2 regions of the Amycolatopsis sp. lyj-109 genome follow, and region 1 is predicted to be linked to the other one. Evidence: predicted binding sites of a transcription regulator. Region 1 holds the regulator's gene; the other holds the start of a gene.

Region 1 (6,924 bases):
GCTGGGTACAGAGGTTGAGCGCAGTCGACTCAAGTCCAGCTTGACGGAGTGCGCGAAGGCCCGATAAAACTTGCCAGAGCCTCGCTCAAGGTGAGGACGAACGTGCAGGTCACGAACATAGCAGCCGTAAACAGGAGGAAGCACCATGGCGCGAGCGGTCGGCATCGACCTCGGCACGACCAACTCGGTCGTCGCCGTCCTTGAGGGCGGCGAGCCGACGGTCATCGCCAACTCGGAAGGCTCCCGGACCACCCCTTCGATCGTCGCCTTCGCCAAGAACGGTGAAGTGCTGACCGGCCAGCCGGCGAAGAACCAGGCCGTCACGAACGTCGACCGGACGATCCGGTCCGTGAAGCGGCACATCGGCACCGACTGGAAGACCGAGATCGACGGGAAGAACTACACCTCCCAGGAAATCAGCGCGCGCGTGCTGATGAAGCTCAAGCGCGACGCCGAGGCGTACCTGGGCGAGACGATCACCGACGCGGTCATCACCGTCCCGGCGTACTTCGAGGACGCCCAGCGGCAGGCCACCAAGGAGGCCGGGCAGATCGCCGGCCTGAACGTGCTCCGCATCGTCAACGAGCCGACCGCCGCCGCGCTGGCGTACGGCCTGGACAAGGGCGAGAAGGAACAGACCATCCTGGTCTTCGACCTCGGTGGTGGCACCTTCGACGTGTCGCTGCTGGAGATCGGCGAGGGCGTCGTCGAGGTCCGCGCCACCTCCGGTGACAACCACCTCGGTGGTGACGACTGGGACGAGCGCATCGTCAAGTGGCTGGTCGACAAGTTCAAGGCCACGAACGGCATCGACCTGACCAAGGACAAGATGGCGCTGCAGCGCATCCGCGAGGCGTCGGAGAAGGCCAAGATCGAGCTGTCCAGCTCGAACTCGGCCAGCATCAACCTGCCGTACATCACCGTGGACGCGGACAAGAACCCGCTGTTCCTCGACGAGCAGCTGTCGCGTGCCGAGTTCCAGAAGATCACCTCGGACCTGCTCGAGCGCACCCGCAACCCGTTCAACAACGTCATCCGGGACGCGGGCATCGCCGTCGGCGACATCGACCACGTCGTGCTCGTCGGTGGTTCCACCCGCATGCCGGCCGTGTCCGAGCTGGTCAAGGAGCTGACCGGCGGCCGCGAGCCGAACAAGGGCGTGAACCCGGACGAGGTCGTCGCGGTCGGCGCGGCGCTGCAGGCCGGCGTGCTGAAGGGCGAGGTCAAGGACGTCCTGCTGCTGGACGTGACCCCGCTGTCGCTGGGCATCGAGACCAAGGGTGGCGTGTTCACCAAGCTCATCGAGCGCAACACCACGATCCCGACCAAGCGCTCGGAGATCTTCTCCACCGCGGACGACAACCAGCCGTCGGTGCAGATCCAGGTGTTCCAGGGTGAGCGCGAGATCGCCGCGCACAACAAGAAGCTCGGCATGTTCGAGCTGACCGGTCTCCCGCCCGCCCCGCGTGGCGTGCCGCAGATCGAGGTCACCTTCGACATCGACGCGAACGGCATCGTGCACGTCCTGGCCAAGGACCTCGGCACGAACAAGGAGCAGTCGATGACGATCACCGGTGGCTCCGCGCTGCCGAAGGACGACATCGAGCGCATGGTCAAGGACGCCGAGGCGCACGCCGAGGAAGACAAGACCCGGCGCGAAGAGGCCGAGACCCGCAACCAGGCGGAGACGCTGGTCTACCAGACCGAGAAGTTCCTCAAGGACAACGACGACAAGCTGCCCGAGGACCTCAAGGGCAAGGTCAAGTCCGCGATCGACGAGTCGAACGAGGCGCTCAAGGGCACCGACTCGACCAAGATCCGCGAGTCGATCGAGAAGCTGAACGCCGCTTCGCAGGAGCTGGGCACCGCCCTCTACGCCAACGCGAACGCCGACGCGGCGGCCGGTGCGGCCGGTGGCGCGGGTGCGGGGGCGACCGGGGACGCCGGTGCGGCCGGCGGCCAGGCCAAGGCCGATGACGTGGTGGACGCCGAGATCGTCGAAGAGGACGAGAAGAAGTGACCCACAGCTACGACGAATCCGAGAACCAGGGCCGAGGCCCCGAGGAGCCGGTGGTCGTGCGGGATCGGCGGCGGGTGGACCCCCAGACCGGGCAGGTCCGCCCGCCCGGTCCGGCCCACGCCGCCCCGGAGCCGGAGGAAGCGCCCGTGGAGCACGCGGGCCCCTCGCTGGGCGAGACCATCGTGGACGACTCGGTGTCGGTCGTCTCCGACGTGGAGAAGGAGCTGGCCGAGCGCACCGCCGACCTCCAGCGCCTGCAGGCCGAGTACGCCAACTACCGCAAGCGGGTCGAGCGTGACCGCGAGGCGGTCGTGATCGGCGCGAAGGCGACCGTGGTGAACGACCTGCTGCCGCTGCTCGACGACCTCGAGCGGGCCGAGCAGCACGGTGACCTCACCGGCGCGTTCAAGGCCGTCGGCGACAAGCTGATCAGCGGCCTGCAGCGCGCGGGCCTCGAGTCGTTCGGTGCCGAGGGCGAGCCCTTCGACCCGAGCGTGCACGAGGCCGTGCAGCACAGCACCTCGCCGGACGTGGCGGGTCCGACGGTCACCGTGGTCATGCGCCGCGGGTACCGCTTCGGGGACCGCGTACTGCGGGCGGCGCTGGTCGGCGTGACCGACCACGAGCCCGGTGCGGCCCCGGGGGACCCGTCCGTCGGTGGCGAGCTGCCACTCGGCGGCGGAGTCGATGAGCAGCAGCAGTAAGAACTATCCGGTTCAAGTGGGAGGAGGCGCCCGATGAGTGCACGGGAATGGATCGGTAAGGATTTCTACCGTGAACTGGGCGTCTCCTCCGACGCCACCGCGGACGAAATCAAGAAGGCCTACCGGAAGCTGGCCAAGGAGAACCACCCGGACGCGAACGCCGGCAACGCGCAGGCGGAGCAGAAGTTCAAGGCGGTCTCCGAGGCCTACGGCGTGCTCTCCGACGCGAGTAAGCGCAAGGAGTACGACGAGGCACGGCGCCTGTTCGGCGGCGGGGGTGGCTTCAACTTCCCCGGCGGTGGTGGCGGTGGCGGCAGCTTCGACGTGGGCGACATCTTCGGCCAGGCCGGTGCCGGCGCGGGTCAGCAGGGCGGCTTCGGCGGGCTTGGCGACATCCTCGGCGGGATCTTCGGCCGCGGCCGGGCCTCGGCGGGCGCGACGGCGAACCGGCCGCAGCGCGGCGCCGACGTCGAGACGGACGTCCGGATCGACTTCACCGAGGCGGTCAAGGGCGCGACCCTGCCGCTGCGGCTGTCGAGCCCGGCGACCTGCGCGACGTGCAGCGGCAACGGCGCCCGGCCGGGGACGTCGCCGCGGACCTGTCCGACCTGTTCGGGGTCGGGGCTGGTCAGCCGCAGCCAGGGCGCCTTCGCGTTCTCGGAGCCGTGCCGCGACTGCCGCGGCCGCGGGACGATCATCGACGACCCGTGCCCCGAGTGCGGCGGCGAGGGCATCAGCACGCGGACGCGGACGCTGACCGTGCGGATCCCGCCGGGCGTCGACGACGACCAGCGCATCCGGCTGGCCGGCCAGGGCGAGCCGGGCCGGGGCGGGGCGCAGGCGGGCGACCTGTACGTCCGGGTGCACGTGGCTCCGCACGCGCTGTTCGGGCGCAAGGGGCTCGACCTGACGATCACCGTGCCGGTGGACTTCACGGAGCTGACGCTCGGCACCACGATCACGGTGCCGACGCTGGAGGCCAAGGTCTCGCTCAAGGTGCCGCCGGGCACCGCGAGCGGACGCGTGCTGCGCGTGCGCGGCAAGGGCATCGCCAAGCGCGACGGTTCGCAAGGTGACCTGCTCGTCACCCTCCAGGCGGCGATTCCCGCCAAACTGGACGATAAGGCGCGCGAGGCACTGCAGGCGTACGCCGAGGCGATGGCCGGGCACGACCCCCGGCCCGAGATCACCGAGCTGCTGCAAGGTAGGTGAGAGTGGTGTTCGGCGGGATTCCCCAGGAAGGGGACGAGGAGACCCCGGTGTTCGTCATCTCGGTGGCGGCCCAGCTCGCCGGGATGCACGCGCAGACGTTGCGCACGTACGACCGGCAGGGCCTGGTGTCACCGGGCCGTACCCCCGGCGGCGGGCGGCGCTACTCGATGCGGGACATCGCGCTGCTGCGCGAGGTTCAGCGCCTGTCGCAGGAGGACGGCGTCAACCTGGCCGGCATCAAGCGCATCATCGAGCTGGAGAACCAGGTCGACGCGCTGCGGGCCCGGATCTCCGAGCTGACGGAGGAACTGACCGCGGCGTACGTGGCGGCGGAACAGGCAACGGCGGCGGCGCACGCGTCCTACCGCCGGGACCTGGTGCCGCTCAACCAGCAGACGGCGCTGGTGGTCTGGCGTCCCAAGCGCCGCTGACCACCAGAGCGCCGCTGGGCACCAGAGCGCCGCTGGGCACCGAAGCGACGAAGGCCTCCCCGGGCGACCGGGGAGGCCTTCGCGCATAAGCGGGACCGCGAGGCGTCCCTCGCGACCCCGCGCCGCGGGTTACGTCTTGACGTTCAGCAACTGCTTCACCTCGGCCGTCCGGGACTCGATCACCCGGCGGGCCAGGTCTCGCGCCTGCGCGTTGACTCCGCCGCCTCCCCCGTTCTCCGTCTGGGCCAGCTCGACCGCTCCTTGCTGCTGTCCGGTCAGGACGTCCAGGAACCGGCGGGTGAACTCGCCGTCCGGGGCCGTCTTCAGGGCTCCCACCAGGTCCGGCGAGGTCGTCTTCAGGCCGCCGTGGCCCGCGTGGGCGTGGGGGTTCAGGTCCACCGCCTCGGGCTGGTTCCAGTCGTGGAGCCAGCGGCGCATGTCGTCGATCTCGGTCTGCTGCGTCACCTCGATCGCCGCCGCCAGCTCCTTGACCTCCGCCGGGAGCGGGCGGGCCGCCGCCAGCCGGACGATCTCGATGCCCTGCCGGTTCTGGGGAATCAGCATCTGCAGGAACATCACGTCGGCCGCGTTGTGCTGCGGGGCGGCCGTCGTCGCGCAACCTGTCAGCAGCAGCGCGACGACGGCCAGGACCACTTTCACTGGCGCTGCCAGAGCGCCGGGGTGTTCGGCGGCTCCCAGCCCGCGATCGCCGTGTGCGGCTGGATGCAGCGGTAGCTCGCGCCGCCGTAGGTCACGACGTCGCCCGCCTTGTACGCCGTGCCCGCCGCCCACGTTCCACCCGTCGGCGGCTTGGTCGTCGGGGGCGGGGTCGTGGTGGGCGGCGGGGTCGTGGTCGGGGGCGGCGTGGTGGTCGGCGGCGGGGTGCCGCCTCCGCCGACCTGGAGGTCGACGCAGCTGTAGAACGCGTTGGCCGTGTCCGCGATGTTCCAGATCGCCAGCACCTTGATCCGGCCCGAATAGCCGGCCAGGTTCACCGTGTGCGACAGCGTCGGCGGCGGCTGCTGGTTGTTGCCGCTGAACACCGCGACCCGGGTGCTGCCGACGTAGTACTCGTAGTTCGACGTCGAGTGCCGGGCGGTGAACACCCAGTTGAACGTCACCGTGCTGCCCACCGACTTGGCCGGCCACGGCTTCGACTCGTCGGTCAGCTCGGCGAACTGCGACAACCCGCCGTTGCAGCTGCGCAGCCCCTTCGGGCCTTCGACGCTCTGCGGTTCGTAGACGATGTTGCCGCAGCCCGACACCTTCCCGGCCGCGCAGTTGGCCTGCCGGCTGGGTGGATCGGACACGTAACCGTGGGCGCTCGCGGAGGTGGCGGGGAGGACGACGACCAGCACCGGCGCGAGCAGGGCTCCGGCAGCGGCCGCGAAGAGCTTTCTTTTCCAGGTCATTTCGGCTCCTCGAAGGGGAACAGCGTTGTTCCGAAGAGGGAGGACGAACGAGCACATCCGGGGAAGATGTGGTCTAGACCATAAGGCGATTCGGGCACAACGGTCAACGAACTACCGCCGTTCGACGAATGCGCTGCTCCGCTCGGCTCAGTGCGAAGGTCGGGACGGCTGCTGCAGGTGTTCGCCGAAGAAGGACGTCACCCGGCGCCACGCGTCTTCGGCCGATTCGTGGTGGTAGGTGAAGCCGACGACCTTGAGCAGCAGGTTCACCGGCGCCACAGTGTCGATCTTGTTGGCGAACCCGTGGCTGGCGTCCGGGTACTCCTTGACGTCGTGGGGGATGTCGCGCTCGGTGAGTGCCGTCTCGAGCTTCGCCGCGGCGCCGCGCAACCCGAAGTCCTTCTTGCCGAAGCTGGCGACGACCGGGCAGGCGTCGTCCAGCACCGACAGGTTCTTCGGCAGCTGCCCGTAGTACGGCGCGGACGCGTCGAACCCGCGTGACGCCGCAACGAGCGCGAAGCCGCCCCCCATGCAGAACCCGGCGATGCCGATCCGGCCCGAGCTGTCCTCGCGCCCGGCCAGGAGCGCGCGGGCCGCCTCGATGTCGTCGAAGCTGCGGCCGCGGTTCGCGAACATGTCCGAGAACACCCGGCGGACGCAGCGGCGCATGCCCCCACGCGAATACAGGTCCGGGCTGAGCGCGAGATACCCCTCGCGGGCGAAGCGGTCGGTGATGTTCTTCGTGTCCTGGCTCAGCCCGAACGCGTCGTGGATCAGCACCACGCCCGGGTGGGGTCCCGCGCCGGCGGGTTCCGCCAGGTAGCCGCCGATCGTGCCGTCCGGAACCGGAATAGTCATCTCCATATCGGCGAAGATAGCGAGAAAACCTCAGTCCAGGGTGAAGGGGTCGTAGGATATTCGTTCCAGCTCGATCCCCCTGGCCAGCAGCTTGGCGACGGTCGCCTGGATCATCTGCGGCGATCCGGACACGAGGACGTCGTGGTTCCGCCACGTGCCGCGCTGGGTGACGGCGTGGGCGAGCGTGCCGCGGTCGCCGCCGGCCAGTGCGCCCTCCTCGGTGACCGGGGTGACCGTCAGCCACTTCGACGTCGCGGCCAGCCGGCGCAGCTCGGCCAGCGCGTACA
Region 2 (6,924 bases), on a different contig from region 1:
TGCCGCGGTTGCGCAGGTCGCCCACCGGCAGCTCCAGCTCCGCGCCGTGCGACCGCAGGTACGACAGCGCGATCTGCACCGACTCCTTCATCACGTCGCCGAGCTGGCCGGTCAGCTGCAGGCCGGACGCGCCGGACTCCTGGTCCGCCAGCGACGCCTCGATGTAGAGGACGTCACCACCGGCACCGGTCACCGCCAGGCCCGTTGCCACGCCCGGCGTTGCCGTGCGCTGGGTCGACGCCGGGAGGGACGACTCCGGGATGTGCCGCGGCCGGCCCAGGTAATCCGGAAGGTCGGGGGCGTCGATGGAAAGCGGCAGGGAAACCTCGTCCAGCGCCACCTTGGTCGCGATTTTCCGCAGCACCTTCGCGATCGTCCGGTTCACGTCGCGCACGCCCGCCTCGCGGGTGTACTCGGCGGCGATCCGGCTGAACGCGGCGTCCGTCAGGACGACGTCCGAGGCGCTCAGGCCGGCGCGCTCCAGCTCGCGGGGGAGCAGGTGGTCGCGGGCGATGGTGACCTTCTCGTGCTCGGTGTAGCCGTCCAGCGTGACGAGCTCCATGCGGTCCAGCAGCGGGCCGGGGATGGTCTCCAGTGCGTTGGCCGTGGCCAGGAACACGACGTCGGACAGGTCCAGCTCGACCTCGAGGTAGTGGTCGCGGAACGTGTGGTTCTGCTCCGGGTCCAGCACTTCGAGCAGCGCCGCGGTCGGGTCGCCGCGGTAGTCGGCGCCGACCTTGTCGATCTCGTCGAGCAGCACCACCGGGTTCATCGAGCCGGCTTCCTTGATGGCGCGGACGATCCGGCCGGGCAGCGCGCCGACGTACGTGCGGCGGTGGCCGCGGATCTCCGCCTCGTCGCGGATGCCGCCCAGCGCCACCCGGACGAACTTGCGGCCCATCGCCTTCGCGACGGACTCACCCAGCGACGTCTTGCCGACCCCGGGAGGGCCCGCGAGGGCCAGTACCGCACCGGAACGCCGTCCGCCGACCGGGCCGAGACCCGATTCCGCGCGGCGCTTCCGGACGGCCAGGTACTCGATGATGCGTTCCTTGACGTCGTCCAGACCGGCGTGGTCGGCGTCCAGGATGGCCCGCGCCGCGGCGATGTCGTAGACGTCCTCGGTGCGCTCGGTCCAGGGCAGCTCCAGGACGGTGTCCAGCCAGGTGCGGATCCAGCCGCCCTCGGGGGACTGCTCGGACGTGCGGTCCAGTTTGTCCACTTCGGCCAGTGCGGCCTTCTTGACGGCGTCGGGCAGTTCGGCGGCCTCGACGCGGGCGCGGTAGTCGTCGTCCTGCGCGGTGCCGTCGAGCTCGCCGAGCTCCTTGCGGATGGCCTCGAGCTGGCGGCGCAGCAGGAACTCCTTCTGCTGCTTCTCCATGCCCTCGGTGACGTCCTTGCGGATCGTGTCGGTCACCTCGAGTTCGGCCAGGTACTCCTTGCTCCACTCGAGGGCCTTCTCCAGGCGGACGCTGACGTCCACTGTGGACAGCAGGGTGAGCTTCTGGTCGGTGTCGAGGTACGGCGCGTTGCCGGACAGGTCGGCGACCGCGGAGGCGTCCTCGACCTGCTGGACGGCGTCGATCAGCTGCCAGCCGCCGCGCTGCTGGAGGATCGAGATGACGACGGCCTTGTACTCGGCCGCGAGCTGCGCGGTCCGGTCGTCGGTGGTCTCGGTGGTGTCCTCGGCGTGCACCCAGCGGGCGGCGCCGGGACCGTCGGCGATCCGGCCGACGACCGCGCGGGCCGTGCCGCGCAGCAGGACGGCGGCCTTGCCGCCGGGCACGCGGCCGATGCGCTCGACCGTGGCGACGGTGCCGAATTCGGCGTACTCGCCGTGGACGCGCGGGACGATGAGGACCTCTGCCTTGGTGGCCGCGGACGAGCGGATGCCGGGGAAGGACGCCTGGGCAGGCGTCTTGGCCTGGGCGGACTCCACCGCGGCTCGCGTCTCGGCGTCGGTCAGGTCGAGCGGGACGACCATGCCCGGCAGCACGACGTCGTCATCGAGCGGGAGCACGGGCAGGAGGCGGGTGTCGGACATGTGCACTCCTCGTGTAGTTGAGTCTGCTTAGCTCAACTCTCCGATGGGTGCGTTTGTTTCCGATGGTGCGTTCGCCCACAGCGATCGGGGAAACCGCAGGTCAGGCGCCTGGTTTGGTCGCGACGGCGCACCAGGCGAACGGGCGGGCCTCCGCCTCCAGGGCGTTGATCTTCCGGTCCGGCCGCCAGTCCGGCAGGTGCACGATGCCCGGTTCGAGGATCGGCCAGCCGCCGAAGAGCGGCTCGATTTCGTCGCGGTTGCGCAGCCAGACCGGGTTGCTCGTCTTCCGGTACTGCTCGACGAACCAGCGCAGCCCTTCGAGCATCTCGCCGGTGCCGTCGCCTTCGCTCATCTGCGAAATCGCCAGCCAGCTGCCCGGCGCGAGGGCGTCGCGGTACGCGGCCAGCAGCGCGTCCGGGTCGTCGTCGGGCCCGACGAAGTGCAGCACCGCCGCCATGATCAGGCAGACCGGCTGCGAGAAGTCGATGAGGCGGCGCGTCTCTTCGGCGCGCAGCACCGACTTCGCGTTCCGCATGTCGGCCTGGACGATGCCGGCCCAGTCGGTCGCCATGCCCTCTTCGAGGATGAGCGTCGCGTGGGCGACGGCGACCGGCTCGTAGTCGACGTAGACGACCTTCGCGTCGTGGTCCTCGGGCAGCTCCGCCTCGACGACCTCGTGCACGTTCCCGGCCGTCGGCACCCCCGAGCCGAGGTCGATGAACTGCCGGATCCCGGCCCGCAGCGCCGCCCGGACCGCGCGGTTCATGAACTCGCGGTTCTGCTTCGAGCCCGGCCGCACCAGCGGCCACTGCTGCTCCATGCGCCGGCCGAACTCGCGGTCCACGGCCCAGTTCTGGGTACCGCCCAGGTACCAGTCGTAGATCCGGGCCGCGGACGGCTTCTCGGTGTCGACACCCTCGGGCGCTCTCGGCGCGGAATCCCGCTGGTCGGTCACTTCAGGCTCCCCTCGCTGGCGGCGAGGTCAGCCTATAAGCCCCGGGGACCGGCGGTAATCCTCCAGTAGTTCACCGAACAGCCGGTCGACGCTGCCAGTACGTCCACAGGGGGCGGTACCCCTGGGCGTACCAGAACGGCGTCGACAGCGGGTTCGCCGCGGCGTGGTGCAGCAGGACGACGTCGGCGCCTTCCTCGTCGAGGACGTGGTGGGCGTGCGTCGCCAGCGCGGTGCCGACGCCGGACGACCGCGCCGCCTCCGCCACGGCCAGTGAGGACAGGTAGCCCACCCGGGAAGCCGCGACCCGGCCGCTGATCCAGCCGGTCTCGCCCGGGTGCTGGACGCTCACCATGCCGAGCGGACGGCCGTAGAGCTGGGCGATCCACAGCGGCGGCTCCGGCCGCTTCAGCTGCTCGGCCAGATCCTTGGCCAGGATCTCCTCGACCCCGGTGCGCCAGTTCACCGTGCCGTACTGGGCGTCGTAGGAGTGCAGCTCCATGCCGAGCTCCACCGCGGTCTCGAGGTCGCCGGGCTCGGCCCTGCGGATCTTGACCCCCGGCGTCCCGAGCGGGGTCGCCGGGATCAGCCGCTGCGCGGGGCGGACCGCGACCACTCGCAGTGGCGCGAAGCCGTGGTGCAGCATTTCGCGCGCTCCGGCGGCGTCCCGGCTCGCGCGCGGCACGATCGCCGCCGTCTCCGTGTCGCCGCGTTCGGCGACCGCGCGCAGATGTTCATCCCATCGGGTGAGGAGGGCGTCCAGGACGGCCGCCGGCTGCGGGCCGGCCAGCTGGACGTCGAGCCGGTGCTCGGTCAGCGCGCGCCACGGGGCGTTCGGGGCGTCGCGGTCGACCTGGACGCGGGAGGCCAGCCCGGACGCGGCTGAGCCGCCGGTCGCGACCTCCAGTACTACCGCGTCTTCCGCCGCTTCGAAGGGAGTCGATCCGGGGAGGAGGGGATCCACCGCCGCGAGCCGTGCCGCGTGCTCGGTGGCAATCACATCGCTGTGCATGGAGCCATTGAAGCGCTACCCGGTGTGCCGTGCGTACAGAACCGCCGGAGTTCGGACATCCGGCATTTCACCCTCTGGTCCACGCAGGTCAGCGCGTTCGAGGCATTGTTAACCCTGGGGTGATCTCCTACTGTCTCGAAAGGGACACGGGTACGCCTGACGGGGTACGGTATGGCCCTTGTCCACACCCGAAGTCACGGATCAGCACCGGTGGACAAGCCGGGAGGGAAGGTCGGATGCCGGACACCAACGCCCACGGCGACGCCGTCGCGCAGGCGCAGCCCGGGCCGGGGGCCGCTTCCGGGACACCACCCGTCTCCGCCGAAGCCCGCACCGACGAACGCCGCTTCCGGGTCTACACCTTCGCCGTCCTGAGCCTCGGGCTCGTCGCCGCGTTCGCGGTCGGCTCGTGGCTGCCGTTCCACTGGGACGACCGGCTGCTGTGGATCGGGCCCGTGCTCGCGGTCGCCTTCCTGCTCGCCGAACAGCTCGGCATCAACGTCGACGTCCGCAGCGGCATCTCGTGGACGATCTCGTTCACCGAGATCCCGCTCGTCATCGGGTTCTTCATCGCGCCGTTCGAGGTCGTGCTGGCCGCGCACCTGGTCGCCGGCATCGGCACGCTGCTCGCCCGCAAGGTCGCCGGCCGCGTCCTCTACAACGCGGGCGCGTTCCTGCTCGAGATCACCGGCGCCTTCGCGGTCGCCGGGCTGGTGAAGTACCTCGTCGGCGCCGGGACCGGCGACAAGATCCCGTGGCTCGCGGCGCTGGCCGGCACCCTGACCGCGCCGCTGGTGAGCACGCTGCTCGCCCTGGCCGCGGTCCGCGTGCTGCGGCGCCGCATGCGGGTCAGCACCGCCGTCCGGCTCACCGGGCGGATCCTGGTCGTCGGCTTCGTCAACGCGTCCGTCGGCCTCTCCGGCTACCTCGTCATCTCCAGCACGCCCCAGGCGTGGCCGCTGGTGCTCGCGGTCTTCCTCGGCCTCACCGCGCTGTACTGGGCGTACTCCGACCTGCTGCGCGAGCAGCGGGACATGGAGGCGCTCTCCGACGTCAGCCTGATGGTGGCCCGCTCGGGCCAGCAGGCCGCGGCCCGCCCGGCCAGCCGCGCCGACGAGCTCGTCGGCGGCGTCGACGTCCGCGAATGGGCGACGATCGCCGAGCGCATCAAGGACCAGCTCGCCGCCGGCCGCGTCGTGCTGAGACTCCGGCTGGAACCGAAGGACACCATGCGGGTCGTGGTCGCGGGCGACGACCTGCCGGCCGCCGACCCCGCCGCCGACGACCCGCTGCTGCGCCTGCCCGGCGCGCACGTCCGGCACTTCCGGATCACCGAGGCCAACCCCGACGTCCGCGCCGCGCTGCTCGACCGCGGCGCGCAGGAGGCGCTCGTCGTCCCGCTGCGCAGCGCGAACCGGCTGCTCGGCGTCGTCGAGGCGCACGACCGGCTGTCCCGCTGGCGCGGCTTCGGCAAGTACGACGTCCAGCTGCTCGGCACGATGGCCAGCCACCTCGCGACGTCGCTGGACAACCGCCGCCTGCTGGCGACGCTGCGCCACGACGCCTATCACGACCCGCTCACCGGGCACCTCAACCGGCCGGGCTTCCGGCAGGTGGCGAAGGAGCCGCTGCGGGACTTCGCCAACGCCGTGGTGCTGCGGATCGACCTCGACGTCTTCTCCACGGTCAGCGACGCGCTCGGCTACGCCTGGGCCGACCGGATGGTCGTCGCGGCCGGCCGCCGCATCCGCGACGCGCTCGGCCCCGACGTCCCGCTCGCCCGGCTCGAAGGCGCGTCCTTCGCGGCGCTGCTCGTCGGCTGCCCGCCGGAAGACGCCCACCACGCGGCGGAACGGCTGCGCGAAGAGCTGTCGGCGCCGTACCCGGTCGACCGGCTGTCGGTCGAGGCGAACGCGATGATCGGCTACGCGACGACGTCCGCGGAGGAACCCGGCGACGTCGTCGACATCGAAGGCCTGCTGCAGCGCGCCGACGTCGCCGTCCGCGCGACGAAGGGCGGCGAAGAGGTCCGCGGCTACGTGCCGAGCATGGGCCAGATCTTCCTGCGCCGCTTCCAAATGGTGACGCAGTTCCGGCAGTCCCTCGAGGACGGCCAGGTCAGCGTCCACTACCAGCCGAAGATCACCTTGCCGAACCGGCAGGTGCAGGGCGTCGAAGCGCTGGTGCGCTGGGTGCACCCGGAGTTCGGCAGGCTCGGCCCGGACGAGTTCGTCCCGGCCATCGAGGCGGCCGGCCTGATCGGCGTGCTGACGGGTTTCGTGCTCGGCGAGGCGCTCAAGCGCTGCCGCAAGTGGCTCGACGAGGGCCTGCGGATCTCGGTGGCGGTCAACCTGTCGGTGCGCAACCTGGCCGACGAGGACTTCCCGAACAAGGTCGCCCGCGAGCTGGAGCACTACGGCATCCCGCCCGAGCTGCTGACGTTCGAGCTGACCGAGTCCGGCGTGATGTCCGACCCGCAGAAGGCGCTGCCGATCCTTCGCGAGCTGCACTCGCTGGGCATCACCCTGGCTGTCGACGACTTCGGGACCGGGTACTCGTCGCTGGCGTACCTGCGGCAACTGCCGGTCGACCAGGTCAAGATCGACAAGAGCTTCGTCCTCGGGATGGGCACGGACCTCGGCGACCTGGCGGTCGTGCGGTCGATCGTCGAGCTGGGGCACTCGCTCGGGCTCACGGTGGTGGCCGAGGGCGTCGAGGAGGACGTGGCACGCGACCAGCTCGAGGCGATGGGCTGTGACGTCGCGCAGGGCTACCTGATCTCGCGGCCGCTGCCGGAGGACCGGCTGGAGGCGTGGCTGCAGGCCCGCACGGCGCGCTCGCCTGGACGTCATTCCGAGACCGTGTTGACCCTCCTGACCTGAGGTTTTGTGCTAAGGGGACCCCGGTTGCACGGCC

The links. Region 1 encodes HspR, which represses chaperone genes until heat shock. Its sites were predicted from a motif close to ANNTTGAGTNNNNNNNACTCAANNT; they were not measured.
Region 2: a site for HspR is predicted at 2,059-2,083, ahead of lon (endopeptidase La). Genes of this name have one in related genera too.

The regions. Positions count from the first base shown of each region.
Region 1 covers NZ_JAJPWR010000005.1:287,576-294,499, reverse strand. Annotated here, with positions in the region: gene dnaK (molecular chaperone DnaK) at 146-2,020, shown strand; gene grpE (nucleotide exchange factor GrpE) at 2,017-2,724, shown strand; gene dnaJ (molecular chaperone DnaJ) at 2,758-3,936, shown strand; gene ACLJQF_RS13490 (heat shock protein transcriptional repressor HspR) at 3,942-4,367, shown strand; gene ACLJQF_RS13485 (DUF305 domain-containing protein) at 4,497-5,027, opposite strand; gene ACLJQF_RS13480 (lytic polysaccharide monooxygenase) at 5,024-5,779, opposite strand; gene ACLJQF_RS13475 (dienelactone hydrolase family protein) at 5,927-6,643, opposite strand; gene ACLJQF_RS13470 (globin domain-containing protein) at 6,668-6,924, opposite strand, start outside.
Region 2 covers NZ_JAJPWR010000002.1:241,040-247,963, reverse strand. Annotated here, with positions in the region: gene lon (endopeptidase La) at 1-2,044, opposite strand, end outside; gene ACLJQF_RS04870 (SAM-dependent methyltransferase) at 2,145-2,999, opposite strand; gene ACLJQF_RS04865 (GNAT family N-acetyltransferase) at 3,070-4,008, opposite strand; gene ACLJQF_RS04860 (putative bifunctional diguanylate cyclase/phosphodiesterase) at 4,245-6,890, shown strand.